DNA from 4 places in the Citrobacter sp. ANG330 genome. Region 3 is predicted to be linked to each of the others. Evidence: predicted binding sites of a transcription regulator. Region 3 holds the regulator's gene; each other region holds the start of a gene.
The links. Region 3 encodes CRP, which controls carbon source genes, mostly activating them, when cyclic AMP is high. Its sites were predicted from a motif close to ATGTGANNNNNNTCACAT; they were not measured.
Positions count from the first base shown of each region.

Region 1 (7,778 bases), on a different contig from region 3:
ATGACAATGGTCAACAATCACCCTCTCCTCGTACAGAGAAGAGGGTGAAAACGGTTAACTACGTAAGCCACGCCCACGCTGGATTAAAGACCAGCACAGCAGATAGAACGCCACAATAAAGACCACCAGCACGCCAAATGTCGTCACCAGCGGCACATCGTGAATGCCGAGGAAGCCGTAGCGAAAACCGCTGATCATGTAGACGATGGGGTTCAGTTGCGACAAGCCCTGCCAGAACGGCGGCAGCAGCGTCAGCGAGTAAAACACCCCACCGAGGTAGGTCAACGGTGTCAGGACAAAAGTCGGGATCAGGCTGATGTCGTCAAAGGTTTTCGCAAATACCGCGTTCAACAGACCCGCCAGGGAGAACAGAATGGCGGTCAACACCAGCGTCAGCGCGACAAAAACCCACGAATGCACCTGGAACGGGACAAAGAACAGCGAAATCGACGTGACCAGAACTCCGACACATAGCCCGCGCGCCACCCCCCCGCCAACAAACCCGGCAATAATAACGTGCGTCGGTACGGGGGCCACCAGCAGCTCTTCAATGTTGCGCTGGAACTTGGCGCTAAAAAAAGACGAGGCGACATTCGCGTATGCGTTGGTGATCACCGCCATCATGATAAGCCCCGGCACGATAAACTGCATGTAGCTAAAACCGTGCATCTCGCCAATGCGGGAACCAATCAGATTACCGAAGATAATAAAATAGAGCGTCATGGTAATGACCGGCGGCACCAGCGTCTGGATCCAGATCCGCATAAAGCGGTTGATCTCTTTCGCCCAGATGCTTTTTAACGCGACCCAGTAAAGCTGCATCATGCGCGATCTCCTTGTTTTTCATGAACCAGTGACACAAACAGCTCCTCAAGGCGGTTCGCTTTGTTACGCATACTTAGCACCTGAATCCCCTGTTCGCTAAGCTGGCTAAAGACACTGTTAATCCCTTGCTCGCGCAGCACTTCCACTTCCAGCGTTGAGGTGTCCACCAGCCGGTACTGATAACCCTCCAGCTTCGGCAACGGGCTTTTCGCCGCCAAATCGAGAATAAAGGTTTCGGATTTGAGTTTAGAAAGCAGGTTTTTCATCGAAGTATTTTCGACCAGCTCGCCGTGCTGAATAATCCCGATATTACGGCAGAGCATTTCCGCCTCTTCCAGGTAGTGCGTGGTGAGGATGATCGTGGTGCCTTTATCATTTAAATCCTTCAAAAAACCCCACATCGAGCGGCGAAGTTCAATATCCACGCCCGCAGTCGGTTCATCAAGGATCAGCAATTTCGGTTCGTGCATCAGCGCGCGGGCAATCATCAGACGGCGCTTCATCCCGCCGGACAACATCCGCGCACGTTCGTTGCGCTTTTCCCAAAGATCGAGCTGTTTTAAATACTTTTCGCTGCGCTCAATTGCCTCTTTACGCTCAACGCCATAGTAGCCCGCCTGATTCACCACAATCTGTTGTACGGTCTCAAACGGGTTGAAGTTAAATTCCTGCGGCACCAGCCCGAGCTGACGTTTGGCGTTAACGACATCTTTCTCAAGATCGTAGCCAAAGACGCTGACGCGCCCGGACGATTTATTCACCAGCGAGCTGATAATGCCGATGGTGGTCGACTTGCCTGCCCCGTTAGGCCCTAAAAGCGCGTAAAAATCCCCCGCTTCGACCTGTAAATCTATCCCGCGAAGCGCCTGAACGCCGCCGGGATAGGTTTTTTTAAGTTGTTGAAGTTCCAGTGCAATGGTCATAAATTTTTACTTACCTTACGTACTTACACTTTATATGTGGTTTAAATAATCCCGGAGTTGCCCTATATTAGCCCAACGCACTTATTTGGTTACAGGTCGTTAACCTCCATGAAAGACATAGATACACTCATCAGCAACAATGCACTATGGTCAAAAATGCTGGTGGAAGAGGATTCCGGATTTTTTGAGAAACTGGCGCAAGCGCAGAAACCGCGCTTTCTATGGATTGGATGTTCCGACAGTCGCGTTCCCGCAGAACGTTTAACCGGTCTTGAACCGGGCGAATTGTTTGTCCACCGTAATGTGGCCAACCTGGTTATCCACACCGATCTCAACTGCCTCTCCGTTGTTCAGTATGCCGTTGATGTCCTCGAAGTTGAACACATTATTATCTGTGGGCACTACGGGTGTGGCGGCGTACAGGCAGCGGTCGATAATCCTGAACTGGGGCTCATCGACAACTGGCTGCTGCATATCCGTGATATCTGGTTCAAACATAGCTCATTGCTGGGTGAAATGCCGCAAGAGCGCCGTATGGATACGCTGTGTGAACTGAACGTGATGGAGCAGGTATACAACCTGGGCCACTCTACCATCATGCAGTCAGCCTGGAAACGGGGTCAGAAAGTGACTATCCACGGCTGGGCCTACGGTATTCACGACGGCCTGCTGCGCGATCTGGAAGTGACCGCGACCAGTCGCGCCACGCTTGAACAGCGTTATCGCCAGGGCGTGTCTAACCTCAGCCAGAAACACATCAACCATAAATAAAAATCCCCGGTCATGTACCGGGGATGTATCCAGTCAAAGCCGGGTTATCCCGGCTTTTTTACGCTTACTCGTCGAGCAAGACCACTTTGCCGACATACGGCAGATGGCGATAGCGCTGGGCGTAATCAATGCCGTAGCCGACCACAAACTCATCCGGAATAGAGAAGCCGACAAATTCGACCGGCACATTCACTTCACGACGAGAGGGTTTATCCAGCAACGTACAAATAGCCAGTGATTTTGGCTCACGCAGGCTCAGAATTTCACGCACTTTCGACAGCGTATTACCGGAGTCGATAATGTCTTCCACAATCAGCACGTCTTTACCGCGAATGTCTTCGTCGAGATCTTTGAGGATTTTCACATCACGCGTGGTGGACATGCCGCTACCGTAGCTGGAGGCGGTCATAAAATCGACTTCATGAGATACCTGGACTTCACGGCACAGGTCCGCCATAAACATGAATGAGCCACGTAGCAGACCCACCAGCACCATATCACTGCCGCTGTCTTTATAACGCTCAGTAATCTGACGACCCAGTTCAGCGATACGCGCTTTGATCTCCGCTTCGGGGATCATGACTTCTACAGTATGTTTCATATCTCTAACCATATGATTTAAAAACAAATCACTCAATGCCTGCTCTTGATAAGTCAGCATCTAAGCGCAAGGCACGCAGTATACCAGTAAAAGCATTTATTCGCGGCATCTCTTAATAAAGCTCATTTTGTGATGACGATCACACATGTTAAATCCTATAATTAATTGCTACTAAAAAATTAACAAATTGAGATGGTGTATTTTTATGGCAGATAACAACGCACGTTCGCCACGGTTACTCGTGACGCTAACGGCCCTCTTTGCAGCGCTATGCGGGCTTTACCTTCTGATCGGCGGAGGCTGGCTGGTCGCCATAGGCGGCTCCTGGTACTATCCGATTGCAGGACTGGTGATGCTGGGCGTTGCCGTATTGCTCTGGCGCAGCAAACGTTCCGCGCTCTGGCTCTACGCCGCCCTGCTCCTCGCCACACTGATTTGGGGCGTCTGGGAAGTTGGCTTCGATTTCTGGGCGCTGACGCCGCGCAGTGACATCCTGGTCTTCTTCGGCATCTGGCTGATTTTACCGTTCGTCTGGCATCGCCTGGTTGTCCCCTCCCGCGGCGCCGTGGCTGCACTGGTTGTCGCCCTGCTGATTAGCGGCGGGATCCTCACCTGGGCGGGCTTTAATGATCCGCAGGAGATCAACGGTACGCTGAGCGCAGACGCCACACCGGCCGAACCTATTTCCACCGTTTCGGATAACGACTGGCCTGCGTATGGCCGTAATCAGGAAGGCCAACGCTTCTCGCCGCTCAAGCAGATCAACGCCGATAACGTCCACAACCTGAAAGAAGCGTGGGTATTCCGTACCGGCGATCTGAAGCAGCCGAACGATCCAGGTGAAATCACCAATGAAGTGACGCCGATTAAGGTTGGCGATACGCTGTATCTCTGTACCGCCCACCAGCGGCTGTTCGCACTGGATGCCGCTACCGGTAAAGAGAAGTGGCATTTCGATCCGCAACTCAATACCAATACCAGCTTCCAGCACGTGACCTGTCGCGGCGTGTCGTACCATGAAGCGAAAGCCGATAACGCTTCCCCGGAAGTGGTTGCCGATTGTCCACGCCGCATCATCCTGCCGGTGAACGATGGTCGTCTGTTTGCAGTGAACGCCGAAACCGGCAAGCTGTGTGAAACCTTTGCCAACAAAGGTATTCTGAATCTGCAGACCAACATGCCGGACACCACGCCGGGTCTGTATGAACCCACGTCACCGCCGATCATCAGTGATAAAACTATCGTGATTGCCGGTTCGGTAACGGATAACTTCTCGACGCGCGAAACGTCAGGGGTAATCCGTGGTTTTGACGTCAATAACGGCAAACTGCTGTGGGCGTTCGATCCGGGCGCGAAAGATCCGAATGCAATCCCTTCTGATGAGCACTCTTTTACCTTTAACTCGCCGAACTCCTGGGCTCCTGCTGCCTACGATGCGAAGCTGGATCTGGTCTATCTGCCAATGGGCGTGACCACGCCGGATATCTGGGGGGGGAACCGTACGCCAGAGCAGGAACGCTATGCCAGCTCGATTCTGGCGCTGAACGCGACGACCGGTAAGCTGGCCTGGAGCTATCAGACCGTTCACCACGATCTGTGGGATATGGATATGCCTTCTCAACCGACGCTGGCGGATATCACCGTCAAAGGTGAGAAAGTCCCGGTCATCTATGCACCGGCAAAAACCGGCAATATCTTTGTTCTCGACCGTCGTAACGGTGAACTGGTGGTTCCGGCGCCGGAAAAACCGGTTCCGCAAGGGGCGGCGAAAGGCGATTACGTCACGAAAACGCAGCCGTTCTCCGAGTTAAGCTTCCGTCCGAAGAAAGATCTGACCGGAGCGGATATGTGGGGTGCCACCATGTTCGACCAACTGGTGTGCCGCGTGATGTTCCACCAGATGCGCTATGAAGGCATCTTCACCCCGCCGTCTGAGCAGGGCACGCTGGTGTTCCCGGGCAATCTTGGAATGTTCGAATGGGGCGGAATCTCAGTCGATCCGAACCGTCAGGTGGCGATTGCCAATCCGATGGCGCTGCCGTTTGTTTCTAAGCTGATCCCGCGTGGGCCAGGTAATCCGATGGAACAGCCGAAAGAGGCAAAAGGTACGGGCACCGAATCCGGTATTCAGCCGCAGTACGGCGTGCCGTTTGGCGTCACCCTGAATCCGTTCCTGTCACCGTTTGGTCTGCCGTGTAAGCAACCGGCATGGGGTTATATCTCTGCACTGGATTTAAAAACCAACGAAGTGGTGTGGAAAAAGCGCATTGGTACACCGCAGGACAGCATGCCGTTCCCGATGCCAGTTCCGGTACCGTTCAACATGGGGATGCCGATGCTGGGTGGTCCTATCTCAACGGCAGGCAACGTGCTGTTTATTGCCGCTACGGCGGATAACTACCTGCGTGCCTATAACATGAGTAACGGTGAGAAACTGTGGCAAGGCCGTTTGCCGGCAGGCGGACAAGCGACGCCGATGACCTATGAGGTTAACGGTAAACAGTATGTGGTCATTTCAGCCGGGGGCCACGGCTCATTTGGTACGAAGATGGGCGATTATATCGTCGCTTACGCATTGCCTGACGACGCGAAATAATCATATTGCCCGGTAAAAACCGGGCATATTGCCGGATGGCGGCTACGCCTTATCCGGCCTACAAAGATATATAAACCCAGGCCTGATAAGCGAAGCGCCCCGGCATTTTTATACCGTAAAGCCTAACATCATTCCGGTATCTTCATGTTCCAGCAGATGACAGTGCGCCATATATGCGTGCTCTTTCGGCGCATCATGATCAAATTTCACTAACACCTCGCTGACGCCGCCTTCCACCCGAACGGTATCTTTCCAGCCCGTACGATGTGCTGCTGGTGTCTGGCCATTTTCTGACAAAATGCGGAACTGCGTGCCGTGAATATGGAACGGGTGCAGCATCATGTCGCCCACCCCGGAGATAACCCAGCGTTCATACTGACCTTTGCTGGCCGCGAACATCGGCTTGTTCATATCGAACGCCACGCCATTTATCTTATTAGCGTTATGGAAATCAAATTGGCCGCCGTGGTTCATGTGGCCCATGTCGCCATGCTGCATGTTACCCATATGCCCCTGCATCTGCCTATGATGCATGCCCGCCATCGCCTGATCGCCGTACTTTTTCATCAGCATCTGCATCCCCATCATGTCGAGCATCGGATCCATCGACAGTTGCAGATTACGCACCGTCAGCCCGTCAACTGAAGGTAGCGCAGGCATTGAGCTGAGGGTGTCCGGCAGCGTACCGGAGGCATTCACGGCAACCGGCTGAATACGCATGACCGGATGCGGCTTATCAAACGGCGCAATCGCCATCCCCATCTGGCTGACCGGCAGGGTAACCAAATCAAACGGTTTACCGTCACTAACGTCCACCAGCACTTCAAAACGCTCGCCCATCAGCATGGGCAGTTCGTTGACTTTTACCGGTTCCGCCAACAGCCCGCCATCGCTGGCAATGACGTACAACGGACGCTTATCGCTGGCGGCAAAATTAAGTGAACGGGCGTTACAGCCGTTAAGCAACCGCAGACGCAACCAACCGCGCGGTGCCGCATGCTGAGGATAAATAGCCCCGTTGGTCAGCAGCGTATCGCCAAACCATCCTACGGCCGCCGTCATCACATCCAGTTGGTAATCAATCTGCCCGTCCGTGTTAAAGCGTTTGTCCTGGACAATCACCGGAATATCATCAATGCCCCACTGTTTTGGCAGCAGCAGTTTATGAATCTCTTCATCTTCAATCAGAACCAGACCGGCTAAGCCCATCGCCACCTGATGCCCGGTTTTCCCGTGCTGATGAGGGTGAAACCAGCAGGTCGCCGCACGCTGTTCCGGCGTAAACGTGACGGCACGTTTTCCGCCTGCCGGGATTATCCCCTGCGGCCCGCCGTCCACCTCGCCCGGCACTTCCAGTCCGTGCCAGTGCAGCGTGGTCTCTTCGTTAAGCTGGTTATGGATATCCACCGTTACCGCCTTACCTTTTTGCAGCTTCAGCGCGGGTCCGAGCAAGGAGCCGTTATAACCCCATGTCGTTGCCGTTTTTCCGGCAAAAGTCGACTGACCGGCTTTCACCATCAGCGAGATATGGTTACGCGCATCGGCGGTAAGAAGCTCAGGAATGGGTAATGCGGGGCGTTCGGCGGCAAAGACAGTGCGACTCCAGAGCGGTAAGGCGGATGAGAGCCCAAGAACCACAGAATATTTTAAGAAATCACGGCGTTGCATAATCATTTCCTTATTTTGCTGCAGGCGAAATAAAGCCAATTCTTGAGCATAGACCCTCCCCTTACGGCAAGGTCAAGTCAGTGATCTCACTTAATGCACAATAAAAGTCGTCGCCTCGCCTCCAGTATGCTAACGTTGATATTCCGTGATGCAGTGGTAGAAGCAATGAAGACGTTTTTCAGAACCGTGTTGTTCGGCAGCCTGATGGCTGTATGCGCAAACAGCTATGCGCTCAGTGAATCTGAAGCCGAAGATATGGCCGATTTGACGGCCGTTTTTGTCTTTCTGAAAAACGACTGCGGCTACCAGAATTTACCCAATGGACAGATTCGTCGCGCGCTGGTTTTCTTTGCACAGCAAAACCAGTGGGACCTCAGCAATTACGACACCTTCG
Region 1 is NZ_JASJUI010000005.1:68,403-76,180, forward strand. It holds gene QNN88_RS13090 (ABC transporter permease) at 55-825, opposite strand; gene QNN88_RS13095 (ABC transporter ATP-binding protein) at 822-1,748, opposite strand; gene can (carbonate dehydratase) at 1,857-2,519, shown strand; gene hpt (hypoxanthine phosphoribosyltransferase) at 2,584-3,120, opposite strand; gene QNN88_RS13110 (glucose/quinate/shikimate family membrane-bound PQQ-dependent dehydrogenase) at 3,326-5,716, shown strand; gene cueO (multicopper oxidase CueO) at 5,825-7,384, opposite strand; gene QNN88_RS13120 (YacC family pilotin-like protein) at 7,550-7,778, shown strand, end outside.
Region 1: a site for CRP is predicted at 3,248-3,265, ahead of hpt (hypoxanthine phosphoribosyltransferase). Genes of this name have one in related genera too.

Region 2 (7,778 bases), on a different contig from region 3:
ACTCGCCGAGGCGCTCAATACCCTCTCTGCTCAGTTGAACAATGACGTGATCAGCACCCTGAATGCGAAGGTCGACATCGATCATCAGTCACCGCAGCAGGTCGCTCGTGAATTCCTGCAACAAAAGAACCTGCTGTAAGGAGCGCATATGGATACGATTCACTACATGACAGAGAACGCAGGTTATCTGGCGACGCTCACTTTTCAGCATCTTTGGCTGGTGGCGCTGGCGGTTGGGCTGGCGATTGTGATTGGCGTGCCGTTGGGGATCCTGATTGTCCGCCACAAATGGCTGGCAACCCCGGTTCTGAGTATCGCCACGCTGCTGCTGACGATTCCCTCCATCGCCCTGTTCGGCCTGATGATCCCCCTGTTTTCGCTGATCGGTCACGGTATTGGCGCACTGCCTGCAATTACCGCCGTGTTTCTTTACTCGCTGTTGCCTATCGTGCGAAACACCCATACCGCGCTGGACAGTATTCCGCCTGGCTTACGTGAAGCGGGCCGCGGAATTGGCATGACGTTCTGGCAGCGTCTGCGCTGGGTGGAGATCCCGATGGCACTACCGGTAATTTTCGGTGGGATCCGCACTGCGGTGGTTATGAATATCGGCGTAATGGCGATTGCTGCGGTCATTGGCGCTGGTGGTCTGGGATTACTGTTACTGAACGGCATCGGCGGCAGCGACATCCGTATGCTTGTTGCCGGCGCATTAATGATTTGTCTTTTAGCCATTGTGCTCGACTGGCTGTTACACCGCCTGCAAGTCGTCCTGACACCTAAGGGGATACGATAATGATAAAACTGGAAAACCTCACCAAACAATTTTCGCAGAAAAAGGGACAGCCGCTGAAGGCCGTCGATAACGTCAATCTGAACGTACCAGAAGGCGAAATGTGCGTATTGCTGGGGCCGTCGGGCTGCGGCAAGACCACTACCCTGAAGATGATTAACCGCCTGATTACGCCAAGTAGCGGCAACATTCTGATTAACGGCGAAAATACCAATCAGATGGATACCGTGACCCTGCGCCGCAACATTGGCTATGTGATCCAGCAGATTGGCCTGTTTCCAAATATGACAATTGAAGAGAACATCACGGTCGTTCCACGTATGCTGGGCTGGGACAAAGCCCGTTGTAAAAGCCGTGCCGAAGAGCTGATGGAAATGGTGGCGCTGGATGCGAAGAAGTTTCTGCATCGCTATCCGAAAGAGATGTCCGGTGGTCAGCAGCAGCGTATTGGTGTCATTCGCGCCCTGGCAGCGGATCCGCCGGTTCTGCTGATGGATGAGCCGTTTGGCGCCGTCGACCCCATCAACCGCGAAGTCATTCAGAATCAGTTCCTTGACATGCAGCGCGCACTGAAAAAAACCGTGATGCTGGTGAGCCATGATATCGATGAAGCCCTGAAGCTCGGCGATCGCATTGCCGTCTTTCGCCAGGGGCGCATCGTCCAGTGCGCCAGCCCGGATGAGTTGCTTGCCAAACCCGCCAACGATTTCGTCGGCTCATTCGTCGGTCAGGACCGCACGCTCAAGCGTCTGCTGCTGGTTTCGGCGGGCGACGTGACCGATCAGCAACCGACGCTGACCGCCAGACCCTCTACGTCGCTGAATGACGCCTTTGGCATTATGGATGACCATGATATTCGCGCGATTACCGTGGTCGATGTCGATGGTAAACCGCTGGGCTTTGTGAAACGCCGCGAAGCGCGACAGGCTACCGGCACCTGCGCCGATATTCTTCATCCCTTCCGCATTACCGGCAAGGCCGAAGATAACCTGCGTATTGTGCTGTCTAAACTGTATGAAAGTAATACCAGCTGGATGCCGATCGTTGACGAGGATGGCCGCTACAACGGCGAGATCTCACAGGATTATATTGCCGATTATCTCAGCTCGGGACGCACCCGCCGGGCGCTGAACATTCACGAAAGCAATTAATTGCGAAAAAAAAGGGGAGCCATCAGGACTCCCCGTTTTTATAATGTGCCCATCAGGCAGAGATTCTGTCTACTGACAGCGCGCTCCCCAGCATTGAGAGACGAATATACTGCCCCAGCTCACGCTGCTCGGCACGCGGCAAATAAGGCAGTTCACCAATCAAAGGCGCAGGCAGCTTTTTGCTGAGAACATCGATAATTTCCGCATAGTGCGCCAGACCCGGGTTGATACGGTTGGCGACCCAGCCGAGCAGCGGTAAGCCGTCGTTAGCAATGGCCTGGGCTGTCAGTAGCGCATGATTAATGCAACCTTCCTGAATCCCCACTACCATCAATACCGGTAATTGTTCCTGCACCACCCATTCGGATAATGGACGCAGATCGTTCATCAGGCTGCGCCAGCCGCCGGTGCCTTCAACCACAACGTGATCAACTTTCTCGCTCAGACTAGCCAGCCCGTTAGACAGTAAGGTGTAATTGATCGGGCAACTATGGGCTACGCTACTTTCATCTTCGCTGAGTGCGATGGGGTTCACGACCTCATAGGGTAAATCCAGCGTTGATACGTTTTGCAGTACCAGCGCATCCCGGTTGCGCAACCCTTCAGGGGTTTCTTTGCTGCCCTTCGCGACCGGTTTATATCCCGCTACGCTTTTACCACCCGATGCTAACGCTTGTAGCAATGCGCGGGAAACAACCGTCTTCCCGACAGAAGTGTCTGTACCTGTAATAAAGAAACGCTTCAGCATCACCAACTCCACCGTTATGCTTCGAAAATATAAGCCAGGAAAATAATACAGTGGAGAAAGTCTAAGGTATGCCAGGTAGAATCAGCTTGAGTTAGCGCAATTTTTGGTAGAACAGTTTAAAAATGTTAACCCTGTAATAGACGAATCAACAAAGAACCATTATACATCGCGTCTTTTACCAGCGCGGCCCCTGCCATTGTTCCCTGATTAGAAAACTGCGTGCTCTCCACAACCATATTTTTGCTGTAGGCCGGTAGCGCCTGCTGACGAATGCTGTCCGCAATGGCCGGGAACAACACATCAGCCGCCTGGTTGAGCGGCGATCCAATCAGTATTTTTTGCGGGTTAAACAGATTAACCATGATAGCGAGGATACGGCCGACGTGGGTTCCCACGCCGCTAATAATGTCTTTAGCCAACAGATCGCCCTGTATCGCCGCCTGACACAGCGAATCGACCGTCAACGGCTGGCCGTGGAGCATGGAGCTCATGGATTGCGTCAGTCGCAGTTGCGCCAGTTCCAGCACGCTTTCCACACTGGCAATGGTTTCCAGGCAGCCATGGTTGCCGCAGTAGCAGCGCTTTCCGTAAGGATCGACCTGGGTATGACCAATCTCCACCAGGCTGCTGCTGCCCGCATGCAGTAAATGACCGTCGGTGATCACCCCGGCCCCGACGTTATGATCGATAACTACCTGAATCACATCTCGTGCACCGCGAGACGCGCCAAAAAGCGCCTCTGCCATCGTCCAGGCGCTGATATCATGCTGAATATAGACCGGCACACCGGTGTGTTGCGCGAGCGTATCGCCAAGCGGCATCTCTTTCACATCGGCATAAAACGGCATGCGATGCACGATCCCGTTCTCGGTATCGATAATACCGGGTAAGGTAATGGCAATAGAGGTCAGACGTTCGAGCTTTTGCTGATGGCGAATAAAAAACTGATCGACCAGCGTAAGAATACGCGTCAACAGCGGCATCTCATCATTCAGCGGCAGTTCAAGACACTCTTCCACCACCAGTTTGCTGCTGAGATCGCGCAGGGCGAGAAAAATTTCCCCACGACTGATACGAAGGGATAAATAGTGCCAGGCTTCTGTTTCCACAACCAGACCGACCGCAGGGCGTCCACGACTACCGGCTTCTTTAATCTCCAGTTCCTGGACCAGGTGCGCTTCAAGCATTTCGCGCACTATCTTTGTGATGCTGGCGGGCGCCAGCTGCGCAAGACGCGAAAGATCAATACGCGATACCGGTCCCAGCTGATCAATCAGGCGGTAAACGGCCCCCGCATTGGTCTGCTTTATTTGATCGATGTGCCCAGGCTGACTATCAGCAACCACCTCTGACTCCCTTTATTTTCGCGCTCCGAAATAATCTGTAGGCTATGGTGAAGTACTTCAATACACAACGTCAACTTTTTACTTAGCCGTGTGATTAACTGCACATTTTCAGTCGTTATTAAATTAATTTAAGCACGCCTGACGGCCTGAATGAGTTGCTGCCGAAAGCGCAGCGCCGCCTGACTCTGTTCATGATGCGCCGACCAGACCAGCCACATTTCCGAGACGGCATCGTCTTCCGCAATCGGTACCCAGCACATCTCATTGAGCTGCACTTTTTTAAACGACGCCGGCAGTATCGACACGCCCAGGCCGGCAGCGACCAGTCCGATAATGGTCATTGCCTCACCGACTTCCTGAGTAATCATGGGTGTCAACTGATAGCGGCGCATCATGCCGAGGATATCGTCATAAAGACCGGTTCCAACGTGCGGATCAAAGAAGACAAACGGTTCTTTCGCCAGTTCAGCCAGCGTGACCACCGGCTTTTGCGACAACGGATACACTCGCGGGATCATCGCCATCAGCGGTTCATGCAAAATCACCTCATGATGTAAGCTCTCTGGTAACGGCGTATTGCGCATCAGCCCCAGATCCAGCGCCCCTTCACTCAACGGTGCCAGCTGCTCGCGGGTGTTCATTTCACGGGTCTGCAAATGCATGCCCGGGTATTGCTGCCGGAACAGCGACAGGGTATCCGACACCGCACGGATAAACGGCGCCGAGGAGGTAAAGCCGATTCGCAGTTCTCCGGCCTCACCCTGATGCAGACGCTCCGCACGGGCGGCGGCATCGTTGACCAGGCCAAGGATCTGGCGGCTGTCGGCAAGAAACTGCCTGCCTGCGGCGGTCAACGCGACGCTACGGTTCGTTCGCGCGAGCAGACGTGCGCCGACCTGTTGCTCAAGCATCTGAATTTGCTGGCTTAGCGGCGGCTGCGAGATGTTCAGCCGGGCCGCGGCGCGCCCAAAGTGCAGTTCTTCCGCCACAGCGACGAAGTAGCGAAGGTGACGCAGTTCAATATTCATATTTTAAAAGTATTATTTAAGACTATTAATATATTAGACAGAATATTTGGGTTTTCCTACTCTATTTAACAAGGTTATGCCCGTCCCCTCAAAACACGGGTTTGTTGCGCAAGGATTTCCAGTGAGTCGTACAACTACAGTCAATGACGCCACGGCGAGCGATATTGACGACCAACGCATTTCTCAGCCGGTTCAGTTTATTCAACGCGGTACTTCTGCCTTCATGCGCGTCACGCTGGCGCTCTTTTCTGCCGGACTGGCGACCTTCGCCCTGCTTTACTGCGTTCAGCCTATTTTGCCGGTGCTGTCCCATGAGTTTGGCGTGTCCCCCGCCAGCAGCAGTATTTCACTGTCGATCTCCACTGGCATGTTAGCCGTTGGCCTGCTGTTTACCGGCCCGCTATCGGATGCCATTGGGCGCAAACCGGTCATGGTGACCGCGCTGCTCCTCGCTTCCTGCTGTACGCTACTTTCAACGATGATGACCAGTTGGCACGGCATTCTGGTGATGCGTGCGCTGATTGGCCTTTCACTCAGCGGCGTGGCGGCGGTTGGGATGACCTATCTGAGTGAGGAGATCCATCCCAGCTTCGTCGCGTTCTCAATGGGGTTGTACATCAGCGGAAACTCGATTGGCGGGATGAGTGGACGTTTAATCAGCGGTGTGTTTACTGATTTCTTTAGCTGGCGCATTGCGCTGGCTGCCATTGGCTGCTTCGCACTGGCATCGGCCCTGATGTTCTGGAAAATCCTGCCGGAATCACGCCATTTCCGTCCGACGTCGCTGCGCCCCAAAACACTGTTTATTAACTTCCGACTCCACTGGCGCGATCAGGGGCTGCCGCTGTTGTTTGCCGAAGGTTTTCTGCTGATGGGGTCGTTTGTCACCCTGTTTAATTACATCGGCTATCGCCTGATGCTTTCACCGTGGGAACTCAGCCAGGCGGTGGTAGGCTTGCTTTCTGTCGCCTATCTGACCGGTACCTGGAGTTCGCCGAAAGCCGGTTCGATGACAGTGCGCTACGGGCGCGGCCCGGTAATGCTCTTCTCCACCGCCGTGATGCTGATCGGTCTGCTAATGACCTTATTCAGTTCGCTGTGGCTGATTTTCGCCGGCATGCTGCTCTTTTCTGCGGGTTTCTTTGGCGCTCACTCTGTCGCCAGTAGCTGGATTGGTCCGCGTGCGCGTCGCGCCAAAGGCCAGGCCTCTTCGCTGTATCTGTTCAGTTACTATCTGGGATCCAGTATCGCCGGTACGCTCGGTGGCGTGTTCTGGCATAACTATGGCTGGAATGGCGTCGGGGGATTTATCGCGATGATGCTGGTGTTGGCCATTCTGGTTGGTACACGTCTGCATCATCGTCTTCACGTCTAGCCTGAAAGAAAAGCCCGGGGTCACCGGGCTTCTCGTCTCTCGACCAACAGTGGTTACCAAATTCCTAAGATTGATGAATACCCCATCAATTCTCTGACGGCATCCAGCGCCAGAAGAGCAAAGACAACCCAGTGGAGTGGATTCATTTTGCTGTGTGTGTTTATTGTTATTGAACGGGTACGATGTTCCCGTCGGCTACTATAAAAAAGGCTATCGATTAACATAACTACCCATTATGGTGGGGAGCTCAACCTGCCCGTTTTGTCGAAGAGGTTACATGGATAACAAAAACTATCAACAACTTGCTCATACCTTCCTGCGGCTCTCCCGCTTCTCTCACCTTTCTGCCATCGCCAGTTGGGATATGTTTACCATGATGCCGCCAGGCGGCAGCGCAGCACGGGGTGAAGCGCTGGCAGAACTGAGCGTACTGGAACATCACGTCCTGACCGAACCGAAAGTGGCGCAATGGCTTGCCGCTGCTGCCGCGGAGGATCTCAATGATGTGGAGCAGGCCAACCTGCGGGAAATGACGCGACTGCATACCCAGGCCGCGCTTTTACCGGCGTCGCTGGTAGAGGCCAAATCTCTCGCCGGGAGTCGCTGCGAGCACGCCTGGCGCAGCCAGCGTCCTGCCAACGACTGGCAGGGATTCTCTGCGAATTTAAAAGAAGTCGTGAAATTGAGCCGCGAAGAGGCCAGACTGCGCGCCGAGGTGAAAGGTTGTTCGCCCTATGACGCACTGCTGGATATTTACGAGCCGGACATGACCAGCGCACAACTGGATAGCCTGTTTGCCGATCTCAAATCATGGCTGCCGGACCTGCTCAGCCGCGTGGTTGCCAGACAATCGAAACAGTCGTTGGTGGCCCCCGTCGGTCCCTTCCCGACAGCCATTCAGCGCGAGCTGGGGCTGGAGACGATGTCTGTGCTCGGTTTTGATTTTAACGCCGGTCGCCTGGATATCAGCGCGCATCCATTCTGCGGCGGCGTGCCGGAAGATGTGCGGATCACGACACGCTATGACGAAAACGAGTTACTCAGCGCCCTGTTTGGCGTGATTCACGAAACCGGACACGCCCGCTATGAGCAAAACCTGCCGCGTAACTGGCTGGGTCAACCGGTTGCCCTTGCCCGCTCCACCGCGATCCACGAATCCCAGAGCCTGTTTTTTGAAATGCAGGTAGGTCGCAGCAATGCGTTTTTAAGGCAGTTGCTACCTGCCGTGAAGCGCCATTTTGGCGATCAGCCCGCCTTTGAAGAACAAAACTTTATCGCCTGGAACCAGCGGGTAAAACCCGGTTTTATCCGCGTGGATGCAGATGAGGTCAGCTACC
Region 2 is NZ_JASJUI010000002.1:3,305-11,082, forward strand. It holds gene osmX (osmoprotectant ABC transporter substrate-binding protein OsmX) at 1-139, shown strand, start outside; gene osmW (osmoprotectant ABC transporter permease OsmW) at 149-796, shown strand; gene osmV (osmoprotectant ABC transporter ATP-binding protein OsmV) at 796-1,944, shown strand; gene bioD (dethiobiotin synthase) at 1,997-2,692, opposite strand; gene mlc (sugar metabolism global transcriptional regulator Mlc) at 2,818-4,038, opposite strand; gene QNN88_RS05715 (LysR family transcriptional regulator) at 4,167-5,066, opposite strand; gene QNN88_RS05720 (MFS transporter) at 5,188-6,441, shown strand; gene QNN88_RS05725 (KPN_01571 family protein) at 6,495-6,665, opposite strand; gene QNN88_RS05730 (carboxypeptidase M32) at 6,719-7,778, shown strand, end outside.
Region 2: a site for CRP is predicted at 4,127-4,144, ahead of mlc (sugar metabolism global transcriptional regulator Mlc). Genes of this name have one in related genera too.

Region 3 (7,778 bases):
CCATTTGATGGCGATCTTGAAGATTACCAACAGTGGCTGAGCGACGTGCAGAAACAGGAAAATCAGCCTGACGAGCCAGCAAAAGAGAACGTCAACAGCGCGCAGTCGCGTAAAGATCAGAAGCGTCGCGAAGCCGAACTGCGAACGCAAACCCAGCCGCTGCGTAAAGAGATCGCCCGTCTGGAAAAAGAGATGGAGAAGCTGAACGCACAGCTGGCGCAGGCGGAAGAGAAGCTGGGCGACAGCGAACTTTACGACCAGAGTCGCAAAGCCGAGCTGACGGAATGTCTGCAACAGCAGGCCAGCGCCAAAGCCGGGCTGGAAGCGTGCGAAATGGCCTGGCTGGATGCCCAGGAACAGCTTGAGCAGATGCTGAGCGAGTAACGGTGATGACACACGTAATCCTTCATGACCCTGAGATGCCGAACGGCAGCAGTGACGAGTTTCGGCCACTGCGCGGACTGAGCAACTGTCATCTACAGACCATGCTGCCGCGTTTAATCCGCCGTAAAGTGAATTTCGACGCCCACTGGCAGCGTCTGGAATTGCCCGACGGCGACTTTGTCGATCTGGCATGGAGTGAAGATCCGCAACAGGCAAAGCACAAGCCGCGCCTGGTGGTCTTTCATGGTCTGGAAGGCAGCCTGAACAGCCCCTATGCACATGGTCTGATTGAGGCGGCAAAAAATCGGGGCTGGCTTGGCGTGGTGATGCATTTCCGTGGCTGTAGCGGCGAGCCGAACCGGAAGAATCGCATTTATCACTCCGGTGAAACGGAAGATGGCACCTGGTTTTTACACTGGCTACAGCGAGAATTCGGCACCGCGCCAACCGCCGCGGTGGGCTATTCGCTGGGGGGAAACATGCTGGCTTGTTTGCTGGCAAAAGAGGGGAAAAATATCCCGCTCGACGCGGCGGTCATTGTCTCAGCCCCCTTTGTGCTGGAAGCCTGCAGCTACCATATGGATAAAGGCTTTTCCCGCGTGTATCAGCGCTATCTACTCAATCTGCTTAAAGGCAACGCATCGCGCAAACTGGCAGCTTATCCCGGCTCGTTGCCGGTGAGTCTGGCGCAGTTGAAATCCCTGCGTCGTATCCGCGAGTTTGACGATCTGATCACCGCCAAAATTCACGGCTTTGCTGACGCTATCGACTACTATCGTCAATGTAGCGCCATGCCCTTGCTCAGTGACATCGCGATTCCGACGTTGATCATCCACGCAAAAGACGACCCGTTCATGGATCATCATGTGATCCCTAAAGCGGAAGATTTACCGCCGCAGGTGGAATATCAGTTAACCGAACATGGCGGTCACGTCGGGTTCATCGGCGGCACGTTGCGTCGACCAGAAATGTGGCTGGAGTCGCGCATTCCTGACTGGCTGACACCCTATCTGGAGGCATAACTATGCAAATCCCCTGGCAGGACCTTTCCCCCGAGACGCTGGACAATCTGATCGAAAGCTTTGTGTTGCGCGAAGGTACCGATTATGGTGAACATGAACGTACCCTTGAGCAAAAAGTCGCCGACGTGAAACGCCAGTTACAGTGTGGAGAAGCGGTCCTGGTGTGGTCTGAGTTGCACGAAACCGTCAACATCATGCCGCGCAAATCATTTCGCGAGTAACCCGCACGCTATCGGCCGACTATAATAAAAAATCAATTTATTGATGGAGTTAACATGTCTGCCAAACATCCGGTGATCGCGGTAACAGGATCCAGCGGCGCGGGGACCACCACCACCAGCCTCGCGTTCCGTAAAATTTTTGCGCAGCTCAACCTGCGTGCAGCCGAGGTGGAAGGCGACAGTTTTCATCGTTATACCCGTCCGGAGATGGATATGGCGATTCGCAAAGCGCGCGATGCCGGGCGCCATATCAGCTATTTTGGCCCCGAAGCCAATGACTTCGGCCTGCTGGAACAGACGTTTATTGAGTACGGCCAGACCGGGAAAGGCCAGTCACGCAAATATCTGCATACCTACGATGAAGCCGTCCCGTGGAACCAGGTGCCGGGGACGTTTACCCCGTGGCAAGCACTGCCCGAACCCACCGATGTGCTGTTCTATGAAGGCCTGCACGGCGGCGTCGTCACGCCCCAGCATGAGGTCGCAAGACATGTTGATCTCCTGGTCGGCGTGGTGCCCATCGTTAACCTGGAATGGATCCAGAAGCTTATCCGCGACACCAGTGAACGAGGCCATTCTCGTGAGGCGGTGATGGATTCGGTGGTCCGTTCGATGGACGACTATATCAACTACATCACGCCGCAGTTCTCCCGCACCCACATCAACTTCCAGCGCGTTCCTACCGTGGACACATCCAACCCCTTCGCAGCCAGGAGCATTCCATCACTGGATGAGAGCTTTGTGGTGATTCATTTCCGCAATCTGGAAGGGATCGATTTCCCCTGGCTGCTGGCGATGCTGCAGGGCTCATTCATTTCTCACATCAATACGTTGGTGGTTCCTGGCGGGAAAATGGGTCTGGCAATGGAACTGATCATGCTGCCGCTGGTACAGCGACTGATGGAAGGCAAGAAGATCGAATAAACGGTGGGGAGTGCCCGATGGCGCTGCGCTTACCGGGCCTACGACAGGAGTAGGCCTGATAAGCGCAGCGCCATCAGGCAATGATCATCAGGCAGCAATCACTTCGTACGAATGGGTAATGTTAACCGCTTTTCCCAGCATCAACGCCACAGAGCAATACTTCTCTGCCGACAGATCGACCGCCCGCGCAACGGCGGCATCCTTCAGATCGTGGCCGGTGACAATAAAGTGCAGGTTGATGTGAGTGAACAGGCGTGGCGCCTCTTCCCGACGTTCTGAAGTCAATTTCACTTCGCAGTTCGTCACATCCTGACGGCCTTTTTGCAGGATAGAAACCACGTCAATGGCGCTGCAACCGCCAGCCGCCATCAACACCATTTCCATCGGGCTCGGTGCTTTATCACCAGAGTTACCGTCCATCAGAATCTGATGCCCGGAAGCGGACTCACCCAGGAAGGTTAACCCCTCAACCCATTTAACACGCGCTTGCATATTTTTTAACTCCAGTGCGTTAATTTTCCTGACAGATTACGCGTACATAACAATTCTCGCAACGGAAGGCGACCTGCGTCATGCTGAAGCGAGACACCAGGAGACACACGGCTAAAGCTATGCTAAAACAGTCAGGATGCTACAGTAATACATTGACGTACTGCATGTATGCAGAGGACTTCACATTAAAGGCTGCAGTTCGTTTTTGACAGTCTCTTCCCAGGACGCGGGAAGCACATTTTTGCAACCCCAGAGACAGCGGATTTTTTGGCTCTGGAGACAGCTTATAACAGAGGATAATCGCGCATGGTGCTTGGCAAACCGCAAACAGACCCGACACTCGAATGGTTCTTGTCTCATTGCCATATTCATAAGTACCCGTCCAAGAGCACGCTGATTCACCAGGGTGAAAAAGCGGAAACGTTGTACTACATCGTTAAGGGCTCAGTGGCAGTGTTGATTAAAGATGAGGAAGGGAAAGAAATGATCCTTTCTTATCTGAATCAGGGTGATTTCATTGGCGAACTGGGCCTGTTTGAAGAAGGCCAGGAACGTAGCGCATGGGTTCGGGCGAAAACAGCGTGTGAAGTGGCTGAAATTTCCTACAAGAAATTCCGCCAGTTGATCCAGGTGAACCCGGATATTCTGATGCGCCTGTCTTCTCAAATGGCTCGCCGCCTGCAAGTCACTTCAGAGAAAGTCGGTAACCTGGCCTTCCTCGATGTGACCGGTCGTATCGCCCAGACGCTGCTGAATCTGGCGAAACAGCCTGATGCAATGACTCACCCGGACGGCATGCAGATCAAAATCACTCGCCAGGAGATTGGCCAGATCGTTGGCTGTTCTCGCGAAACCGTTGGTCGTATCCTGAAGATGCTGGAAGATCAGAACCTGATCTCCGCTCACGGTAAAACGATCGTCGTTTACGGCACTCGTTAATCTCATCGGAAATGGCGCGCTACCCGGTAGTGCGTCATTTTTGTTTTGCCAATGTGGCGCAGACTGATTTATCACCCAGAAATCAACTATGCACTACGTCAAACGCTGGTGCTCTGTTTGCCCGTGGCCGTCGGCCTGATCATCGGGCAGTTGCATCTGGGTTTGCTCTTCTCTCTCGTTCCCGCCTGCTGCAACATTGCCGGGCTTGATACACCGCACAAACGCTTTTTCAAACGCCTGGTGATTGGCGCGTCGCTGTTTGCCGGATGCAGCCTGATTATGCAGCTGCTACTGGCGCAGGCGATCCCGTTGCCGCTGATCCTGACCGGACTCACATTGATTCTCGGCGTCACCGCGGAACTGAGTTCACTGCATGCCCGCCTGCTGCCCGCCTCGCTGATTGCCGCTATTTTTACGCTGAGCCTGGCAGGAAATATGCCGGTCTGGGAACCGTTGCTGATCTACGCGCTGGGCACGCTGTGGTATGGCTTATTTAACTGGTTCTGGTTCTGGCTGTGGCGCGAGCAACCGCTGCGCGAGTCGCTAAGCCTACTGTACCGGGAACTGGCGGATTACTGCGAAGCCAAATACAGTATGCTGACTCAGCACACCGATCCGGAAAAAACGCTACCGCCGCTGCTGGTCCGCCAGCAAAAAGCCGTCGACCTCATCACCCAGTGTTATCAGCAGATGCATATGCTGTCGGCGCATCACAACAATGACTACAAACGAATGCTGCGCGCCTTTCAGGAAGCGCTGGATTTACAGGAACATATCTCAGTGAGTCTGCACCAGCCGGAAGAGGTGCAAAAGCTGGTCGAACGCAGCCACGCTGAGCAGGTGATTCGCTGGACGGCGCAAACCGTCGCCGCGCGGTTGCGGGTACTGGCGGATGACATTCTGTATCACCGACTGCCGACCCGTTTCTCTATGCAAAAGCAGATTGGCGCGCTGGAAAAAATTGCTCATCAGCATCCGGATAACCCCGTCGGGCAGTTCTGTTACTGGCACTTCAGCCGTATCGCCCGGGTGCTGCGCACTCAACGACCACTTTACGCCCGCGATCTGATGGCTGACAAACAGCGCCGTCTTCCGTTGCTTCCTGCGTTGAAAAACTACCTTTCCCTGAAATCACCAGCGCTACGCAACGCCGGGCGTATCAGCGTCATGCTCAGCATCGCCAGTCTGATGGGAACCGCGTTACACCTGCCGAAACCGTACTGGATCCTGATGACCGTGCTGTTTGTCACGCAGAACGGTTATGGCGCCACCCGCGTGCGTATTCTGCACCGTTCGGCGGGTACGCTGGTGGGGCTGATTATTGCAGGCGTGACGCTGCACTTTCATATTCCTGAAGGATATACGCTGGCCCTGATGCTGGTGATCACCCTGGTCAGCTATCTGACTATCCGTAAAAACTACGGCTGGGCGACGGTGGGATTTACCGTCACGGCGGTATATACCCTGCAGCTACTGACGCTGGACGGCGAGCAGTTTATTATCCCCCGGTTTGTCGACACGGTGATAGGCTGCCTGATTGCATTTGGCGGCACCGTCTGGCTATGGCCACAATGGCAGAGCGGGCTACTGCGTAAAAACGCCCACGATGCGCTGGAGGCCGATCAGGAAGCTATTCGTCTGATTCTGAGCGACGATCCGCAGGCTACACCGCTGGCTTATCAGCGTATGCGAGTCAACCAGGCGCACAACACACTGTTTAACTCACTGAATCAGGCGATGCAGGAGCCGGGCTTCAACACGCACTATCTGGCGGATATGAAGCTGTGGGTGACGCACAGTCAGTTTATTGTTGAACACATTAACGCCATGACGACATTGGCGCGTGAACATACGATGCTGACGCCGGAACTGGCGCAGCGATATCTGCAATCGTGCGAAATTGCCATCCAACGCTGTCAGCAACGACTGGAGTACGACGGGCCGGGCAGTTCCGGAGATGTAAATATTCTGGAGGCGCCCGAAGCGCTCACCCACGGGCCCTTAAGCACGCTTGAACAGCATCTGCAACGCGTGCTGGGGCACCTGAACACGATGCACACTATCTCGTCTGTCGCATGGCGTCAGCGGCCGCACCATGGGATCTGGCTCAGCCGCCGGTTACGGGATATGCGGGGTTAACATGGATTGCCGGATACGCGCGTTATCGATGAAGGCAGGATAAGCGCAGCGCCATCAGGCAAATCGTTAACCAACAACCCTGGCAACAGCCTGTGCAAAACGCTGCATCCCTTCGTCGATATCCGCTTCTTCCACCACCAGCGACGGGGCAAAGCGCATCACATCCGGGCCCGCATTCAATACCATCACGCCGGCATCGGCTGCCGCATAGAGGAAATCGCGCGCGCGCCCTTTGTATTGCGGCAGCAACTCCGCCCCGATCAACAGGCCCATACCGCGAATATCGCTAAACACATGGAATTGTTCGTTAATCTGCTGTAGATGCTGGACAAATTTTTGGCGCTTTGCATTCACGCCTCCCAGAACCTCTGGCGTGTTGATGATGTCGAACGCGGCTTCCGCCACCGCGCAGGCCAGCGGATTACCGCCGTAGGTTGAACCATGAGAACCGACATGAAATGCCGAGGCGATCTCTTGCGTCGTCAATACCGCGCTCACCGGGAAGCCGCCGCCCAGTGCTTTCGCACTGGTGAGGATATCCGGCGTCACGCCGTAGTGCATATAGGCAAACAGCTCACCCGTACGTCCCATGCCGCTTTGCACTTCATCAAACACCAGCAGTGCCTGATGCTCGTCGCAGAGCTCGCGCAACCCTTGCAGGAACTCTGGCGTGGCGGCCAGAACGCCGCCTTCTCCCTGTACCGGCTCAACCACCACCGCGCAGGTGTGATCGTCCATCACCGCTTTCACCGCATGGAGATCGTTAAACGGTACATGGATGATATCGGCCGGTTTCGGCCCAAAGCCATCGGAATATTTCGGCTGACCGCCCACTGTGACGGTAAACAACGAGCGTCCGTGAAACGCATTATGAAAGGCAATAATTTTGGTTTTGAAGGGGCTATGGCGTACACAGGCATAGTGACGCGCCAGCTTGAACGCCGTTTCGTTGGCTTCTGTCCCGGAGTTCATAAACAGCACACGCTCAGCAAACGTCGCGTCGATAATCTTACGACCCAGACGCAGCGCGGGTTCGTTGGTGAAGACATTACTGGTATGCCAGAGCGTTTCACCCTGAGTTTTCAGCGCCGCCACCAGCGCAGGATGGCAGTGTCCCAGCGCGGTCACCGCAATCCCGCCCGCGAAATCAACATAGTCTTTGCCCTGCTGATCCCAGACCCGACTGCCCTGACCTTTCACCGGAATAAACTCCGCCGGTGCATAAATCGGCAGAATAACTTCATCAAAAGTTGCGCGGGTTACTGCCGTTTGTTCAGTTGCCATCTCATGCCCATCCAGTTATGCAAAAATGAATGTGAAAATATAATCACAAAATATGCATAAAAAATCACTAGATAGCAACCACAAATCACCGGTTGAGGAAATTTGCCAGCAGTTGATGTCCCTGTTCGCTGAGAATACTTTCCGGGTGGAACTGCACCCCTTCCAGATCCCACGCTTTATGGCGAATCCCCATAATTTCCTGTGTTTCGCTCCAGGCGGTCACTTCAAAGCAATCAGGAAGCGTAGTGGATTCGATAACCAAAGAATGATAACGGGTGACGGTAAGCGGGTTTGCTAATCCCTGGAAAACGCCCTTCCCGGTATGACGGATGGGCGAGGTTTTTCCGTGCATCACTTTTGCGGCGCGTACGAT
Region 3 is NZ_JASJUI010000010.1:137,149-144,926, reverse strand. It holds gene QNN88_RS19280 (ABC transporter ATP-binding protein) at 1-384, shown strand, start outside; gene QNN88_RS19275 (hydrolase) at 390-1,406, shown strand; gene QNN88_RS19270 (YheU family protein) at 1,409-1,627, shown strand; gene QNN88_RS19265 (phosphoribulokinase) at 1,682-2,551, shown strand; gene QNN88_RS19260 (OsmC family protein) at 2,639-3,043, opposite strand; gene crp (cAMP-activated global transcriptional regulator CRP) at 3,350-3,982, shown strand; gene QNN88_RS19250 (YccS/YhfK family putative transporter) at 4,034-6,121, shown strand; gene argD (bifunctional acetylornithine/succinyldiaminopimelate transaminase) at 6,188-7,405, opposite strand; gene pabA (aminodeoxychorismate synthase component 2) at 7,491-7,778, opposite strand, start outside.

Region 4 (7,778 bases), on a different contig from region 3:
GGAAGCTGAGCGCCAACACCATGAGACGTATCCAGCGCGTTTGCCAGATCTTTAATGTGCAGATCGATACGGAAACCCGGCTTGAAGTTACGATCCATCACCATCGGCGCTTTCGCATCCAGTACGGTGCTGCCCGCCAGACCACCCCGGATCGCCTGATAAACCAGATCCGGGTTTACGCCGGCTTTGGTTGCCAGGGTCAGCGCTTCAGACATCGCGGCAATGTTCAGCGCCACGATCACCTGGTTCGCCAGTTTGGTAACGTTACCCGCCCCGATATCACCGGTATGAACAACGGATCCCGCCATCGCTTTCAGCAGATCATAGTATTTATCGAAAATCGCCTTGTCGCCGCCAACCATCACCGACAACGTGCCATCGATTGCCTTTGGCTCACCGCCGCTCACCGGCGCGTCCAGCATGTCGATGCCTTTGGCTTTGAGCGCGTCGCTGATTTCACGGCTCGCCAGCGGTGCGATGGAGCTCATATCGATCAGCACCGTCCCCGGTTTCGCCCCTTCGATAATGCCGCCTTCGCCCAGCGCAACCTCTTTCACGTGCGGAGAGTTCGGTAGCATGGTGATGATCACATCACACTGCTCAGCAATCGCTTTGGCGTTAGACGCGGTTTCTGCACCTGCCGCGATAACGTCAGCGATCGCGTCAGGATTACGGTCAGAAACCACCAGCGAGTAACCTGCTTTCAGGAGGTTTTTACTCATTGGTTTACCCATGATACCCAGGCCAATAAAACCAACTTTCATCGTCATATCAATTATCTCTCTTGTTTCGGTGGTGGTTATTTCTTAAAGGAATCAGCCAGTTTCTGTGTGGCGGAGCGGAACACGCCCAGGTCGCTGCCGACGGCAACAAACGTAGCCCCCCATTCCAGATAGCGACGTGCGTCGGCGTCAACTGGTGCCAGTATGCCGCTCGGTTTGCCGTTCGCTTTCGCACGGGCAAAGATGTGCTGAATGGCTTTCTGAACTTCCGGATGAGACGCATTGCCGAGGTGGCCTAACGCCGCAGCCAAATCGCTTGGACCAACGAAAATACCGTCGACGCCTTCGGTGGCGGCGATAGCGTCGACGTTATCCACGCCCTGCTGGCTCTCAATCTGCACAATGATGGTGATGTTTTTGTTGGACTGCGCGAAGTAATCCGGGACGGTGCCAAACATGTTGGCGCGATGCGATACGGACACGCCACGGATCCCTTCTGGCGGATAACGCGTCGACGCCACGGCGTTCACCGCCTCTTCTTCTGTTTCCACAAACGGGATCAGGAAGTTGTAAAAACCGATATCCAGCAGGCGCTTGATAATCACCGGTTCATTGGTCGGTACACGCACAACCGGCGCGCTGGAACTGCCTTTCAGCGCCATCAGTTGCGGAATAAAGGTGGAGACATCATTTGGCGCATGCTCGCCATCCAACACCAGCCAGTCGAAGCCCGCCAGTCCTAAGACTTCGGTACTGATGGGGCTTGCCAGCGCTGACCAGCAGCCAATCTGAATCTGATGCGTAGCCAGTGCTGCTTTGAATTTGTTCGGGAAGATGTCGTTATTCATCACTTTTACCTTGTCACTTAACCGTTAATTATTTCTGCAATTCCATACGTTTAATGTCACCGACAATAAACAGGTAGCACACCATTGCCATCAGCGCGGAACAGCCAACGAATACCAGCGCGGCGTTGAAGGAATGCAGTTCACTTACCAGGTAACCGATAACCAGTGGCGTTACGATAGATGCCACATTGCCAAAGACGTTAAATACCCCGCCGCACAGGCCCACAATCTCTTTCGGCGCGGTGTCCGAAATCACCGGCCAGCCCAGTGCGCCAAATCCTTTTCCAAAGAAGGCCAGCGCCATCAGCGTCACCACCAGCGCGGTGTTGTCGGTGTAGTTGCACAGAATGATGGTGGAGGCCAGCAGCATTCCCAGCACAATCGGCAGCTTACGCGCAACGGTGATTGAAAAACCGCGCTTAATCAGATAATCCGAGAACACACCGCCCAGTACGCCGCCAGCGAAACCACACAGCGCCGGAATCGAAGCCACCAGCCCCACTTTCAGGATCGACATTCCTTTTTCCTGAACCAGGTAAATCGGAAACCAGGTCAGGAAGAACCAGGTGATCGTGTTGATGAAATACTGTCCGAAGAACACGCCAAGCATCATGCGGTTGGTCAATAACTGTTTGATGTAATGCAGTTTTGGACCACTTGCCACTGCGCTGCCCGGTTTCTTGTGGTCCATATCCACGACCGCACCGTTTTCAGAGATGAACTTCAACTCTTCTGCGGACATCCGTGGGTGATCGGTGGGGTTATGAATCAGTTTGACCCATAGCGCCGTCAGGACAAACCCTATCACGCCCATCACAGTGAAGACGTGCTCCCAGCCCCAGGCAAAGGTCAACCAGCCCAGCAGCGGCGAGAACAGCGCCAGTGAAAAATACTGAGCAGAGTTAAAGATTGCCGACGCGGTTCCACGCTCTTTAGTCGGGAACCAGGCCGCGACAATACGGGCGTTTGCCGGGAACGAAGGCGCTTCCGAGAAACCCAACATAAAGCGCATAAAGAACATGGAAACCCCTGCCCAGGCCAGCGGGAACATATCCACGAAGCCTTGCAGGAAGGTGAACAGCGACCAGAAGAACAGGCTGTAAGTGTAAACTTTTTTCGAACCAAACTTATCGAGCAGCCAGCCGCCGGGGATTTGCATCAGCAGATAGGCCCAGCCAAAGGCAGAGAAGATGTAGCCCATTGACACAGCGCTCAACTGCAACTCTTTAGCAACTTCGGTACCGGCAATGGATAGCGTCGCCCGGTCCGCGTAGTTAACCGCTGTGACAATAAAAATTATCAGCAGAATTAAATAGCGGGTATGCGTACCTTTCTTTTTTTCTACCACGGTATCCAGAATCATTTTATTTACCTCAGGCACTTAACCAGACATTTTTATTATTATTTATTGATGACAGACGCTATCGCTTATTAATAAATGCAGAGACTCAGTTCGTAATTCAGTATAATCAGGCAGAAAGCATTACGCATTGTGCAGATGCTCATTAACAACGTTAATTGCAAATAATATCTTGAGCAAATGCCCATAACGCTGGGCGCTGATGCACAGATTTACGCTTTACCACCCCTGATAGCCGGGCTTTCACCATAACGAGTGATCTGGATCACATTCTTATTTTTGAACTCCTGACATCCTTATTTCACGACAGCTTTTCCTTATTTTAATAATCAGATTTGCAGAATCTCTCTATATTAATATCACCCGGCTGGAGAATACTGGACAATGGCCAACATCGAAATCAGACAAGAATCGCCGAGCGCATTTTATATAAAGGCCCATGAAACAGATAATGTGGCGATCATTGTTAATGACAATGGTTTGAAAGCCGGGACGCGATTCCCGGATGGACTGGAGCTGATTGAACATATTCCACAGGGACATAAAGTCGCGCTGGTGGATATTCCGGTTCATGGCGAAATCGTACGTTACGGTGAAGTGATCGGCTACGCCATGCGCGACATTCCGCGCGGAAGCTGGATTGATGAATCCATGGTTGAGCTGCCGAAAGCGCCGCCATTGAACACGCTGCCACTGGCGACCAAAGTCCCGGAGCCCCTGCCGCCGCTGGAAGGCTATACCTTTGAAGGCTACCGCAACGCCGATGGCAGCGTAGGCACCAAGAATCTGCTCGGCATCACCACCAGCGTGCACTGCGTGGCGGGCGTAGTGGATTATGTCGTCAAAATCATTGAGCGCGATCTGCTGCCCAAATACCCGAACGTCGATGGAGTGGTCGGACTTAACCACCTGTACGGTTGCGGCGTGGCAATTAACGCGCCGGCAGCCGTGGTGCCGATTCGTACCATCCATAACATCTCGCTGAATCCAAACTTTGGCGGCGAAGTGATGGTCATTGGCCTGGGCTGTGAAAAACTGCAGCCGGAGCGTTTGCTGGAAGGTACCGACGATGTGCAAAGTATTCCGGTCGACAGCGCCAGCATCGTCAGCCTTCAGGACGAGAAGCATGTAGGCTTTCGTTCTATGGTCGATGATATCCTGCAGGTCGCTGAGCGCCATCTGGCTAAGCTGAATCTGCGCCAGCGCGAAACCTGCCCGGCGTCTGAACTGGTCGTCGGCATGCAGTGCGGCGGCAGCGATGCGTTTTCCGGCGTGACGGCGAACCCGGCGGTGGGCTACGCCTCTGATCTGCTGGTACGCTGCGGCGCCACGGTGATGTTCTCCGAAGTCACTGAAGTGCGTGATGCGATTCATCTGCTGACGCCGCGTACCATCAACGAAGAGGTGGGTAAACGTCTGCTGGAAGAGATGGCCTGGTACGACAACTATCTCGATATGGGGAAAACCGATCGTAGCGCGAACCCCTCTCCGGGTAACAAAAAAGGGGGACTGGCGAATGTGGTGGAAAAAGCGCTGGGCTCAATTGCGAAATCCGGTAAAAGCGCGATTGTCGAAGTGCTCTCTCCGGGCCAGCGCCCGACCAAACGCGGTCTGATTTATGCCGCAACGCCCGCCAGCGATTTTGTCTGCGGCACACAGCAGGTCGCGTCCGGGATCACCGTCCAGGTGTTCACCACCGGTCGCGGCACGCCGTATGGCCTGATGGCCGTGCCGGTGATTAAGATGGCGACGCGAACCGAGCTGGCAAATCGCTGGTACGATTTAATGGATATCAACGCAGGTACTATCGCCACCGGCGAAGAGACCATTGAGGAAGTCGGTCAGAAGCTGTTCGAGTTTATTCTCGATGTCGCCAGCGGCCGTAAGAAAACGTTCTCCGATCAATGGGGACTGCACAATCAGCTGGCCGTCTTTAACCCGGCGCCAGTGACCTGATCTTTCGAAACGAAAGCAACCGGGAAAACGGGGGAACACTCCCCGTTTTTCTTTCCTGTCCGCGAAAGATAAGGTGATAGTGCTCGCAGTTTTGAAGGTTAATTTTTCGCCCGCCATTTTTCGCTTTTCGTCGGTAGAAAAATCCTAACCCGTTGAAAGAAAAAACAATGCCTGAAGCCTCCCTTTTCGCCCTCTTTTCGTTTTGATAAAAGAGAAACCTACCGAAAAGCCAGGTTGTTTTAATGCGATAATTCGCTCATTTTTCCCTCTTTGACTTTCCCCTTTGTTACACAGAAGATTCAATGGCTTCTGTAATTTACCTCACCGACATTCTGACCCGAATAAAGAGGGAAGTTATGTATACCTTGAATAAAAATAATGTTGCCCTGGCATGCCTTTTTTCCTGTTTACTGGCCGCACCGGCTGTTACCAGTGCAGAAGGCCAGACAACAGATAAGCCCGTTAAATTACGCTACACGCTATGGGATCGAAATCAACTTCCCGGCGAACAGCAACTGGTTAATGAGTTTGAAAAAAATAACCCCGGTGTGAAAGTTGAAATTGAACTAACACCCTACGATCAATATTTCATAAAGCTCAGTTCTGCTGTCGGGGGTAATGTGGCGCCGGATGTATTCTGGATGAATATGCCGAATTTTCAACAGTACGTTAAAAACGGCATGCTGGAACCACTGACCCCTTATTTAAAAGATAATTCATCACCAAATCTTGATGATTTCGTGAAAAGCTCTGTCGATGCTTATCAGTACCAGTCTCAACAATACGCTATTCCACGTGATATCGACGCGATTGCCGTGTGGTATAACAAAAAAATGTTTGATCAGGCTGGCGTAACCTATCCCGATAAAAACTGGACATGGGACGATTTAAAACAGAAATCGGAACAGTTACGTAAAAATCTGGATCAGCATTCTTATCCGTTGGCGATGGATCTCGGCAGCGGTCAGGACAGCTACTTTAACCTGCTGCTCCAGGCCGGCACTCAGATTATCCTGCCAGAGGGTAAAACGGACGTTGCCAGCAACAACGCGATCGCCATGTATCGCGACGTTCAGGGCATGCTGAAGGCAGGACTGCTCCAGCCGCCAGGCGAAATGAAAGCTGCCGATGTCTTCCAGTCCAATCGGGTGGCGATGATCTACGCGGGCTCGTGGTGGGCGCTGCCGTTCTCACAGAACGAACTGATTAACGATCATGTCGGGGTAGTTCCGATGCCCAAAATGGCAGAACAGGCTGGCGTCTCTCATAGCCTGGCATTCGCCATGTCTGCCAAAAGCCAGCATAAAGAGGCCGCCTGGAAGTTCATTGAATTCATGAGTTCAGAACATGCGCAGCAAACGCTGGCAGCGGGCAAAGTGGTGATTCCGGCTAATCAGAAAGTCGCCAAAGCATGGGCGGATGGCTTTAAGAGTGTTGATGTTTCCGCCTATATCGATTCACTGGCGTTTTCTCACCAATATCCCACCGCCGGTTCAAATACCGCGAAATGGAATAGCATTCTCAACGACGGGCTGAAAAAAGTCTGGATGGGAAATGATCCGCAACAGGTTATGCCGGGTGTCGCCAAACGCGTTGAGCGTGAAATGCAGAAATAATAGTGAGGGAGCTTTGCTCCCTCTCACCTCTCCTGCGTTAACCCATTTATTGTTTGTAAAGTGAGCATCCCGGAGTCTGTATGAGCTATTCAGATGAAGCGGCATCCCCGCCGTTATCGGCCAGGGAACCCAATAAAAAAGCCCTGACACGACTGGAAAAAGAAGAACGTTTCTGGGGGTGGATAATGATTCTGCCGCTGTTGGCAGGATTAGTTATTTTTTACTTTACGCCGTTCTTTCAGAACGTATTTTACAGTTTTACCGATCTGGGCGAGTTTCAGATCTGGACGACTATCAGTCTGGATAATTACATTAATTTATTCAGCGATGATGAATTCCGTTCGGCGATAGTTAACACGCTGGCCTATGTTTTTATTTGTGTGCCGGTGATCACGATCCTCTCTTTACTGCTGGCGATGGGTTTAAACCAGGCGATTCGCGGTCAGTGGCTATTTCGTACGCTGTTATTTCTTCCGGCCGTTACGATGCCTGCCGCCATTGCGATGGTCTGGCAGTGGTTGATGAACCGTAATTTTGGTTTGCTCAATCAGATCCTGGCTTATTTCGATATTCCCGCCATTGGTTGGTTATCCGATCCGGATATTGTCCGTCTGAGCGCCTCACTGGTCATTATCTGGTCGGCTATCGCTCTGAAGATGATCATTTTGCTCGCCGGTTTGCAGGGGATCCCGAAGCAGATTTATGAAGCCATGTCCCTGGATGGCATCAGTAAACTACGCGGCTTCTGGTCAATTACCCTGCCGCTAATGATCCCGACGCTGTTCTTCGTTCTGGTGATCTCGTTTATCGAAACGCTGCAAATATTTGATGTGGTGTATCTGCTGTTTGGCAGTTCTTCCATGGTGGACGATCAGACCATGACCATCGCTTATCTCTTTTATAAATACGCCTTTATCTACCATGAAAAAGGGTACGCCTCAGCGATTGCCGTGGTGATTTTCGTTATCACGATGGTACTGACCCTGCTGCAGATATGGATAGGCAAACGGCTTAAAGCACAGTAAGGCAACCACTATGTTCATGACAAAACGTGAAAAATGGCTGATTTATGGCCTGATGATCCTGGCGACGCTGGTCACGGTGGTTCCCTTTCTCTGGATGATCATCACCTCGTTTAAAACTCAGGCGGAAAGTATTGCCTTTCCGCCGATCCTGCTGCCTGCCAATCCAGGGTTTCAGGCGTACGATAAAATCTTGCATGAGATGCCGTTTGGTAGTTTTTATTTTAACTCGATCGTTTCCACGCTGATTATCG
Region 4 is NZ_JASJUI010000006.1:153,817-161,594, forward strand. It holds gene garR (2-hydroxy-3-oxopropionate reductase) at 1-770, opposite strand, end outside; gene garL (2-dehydro-3-deoxyglucarate aldolase) at 800-1,570, opposite strand; gene garP (galactarate/glucarate/glycerate transporter GarP) at 1,599-2,933, opposite strand; gene garD (galactarate dehydratase) at 3,315-4,886, shown strand; gene QNN88_RS14965 (ABC transporter substrate-binding protein) at 5,243-6,502, shown strand; gene QNN88_RS14970 (carbohydrate ABC transporter permease) at 6,583-7,527, shown strand; gene QNN88_RS14975 (carbohydrate ABC transporter permease) at 7,538-7,778, shown strand, end outside.
Region 4: a site for CRP is predicted at 3,184-3,201, ahead of garD (galactarate dehydratase). Genes of this name have one in related genera too.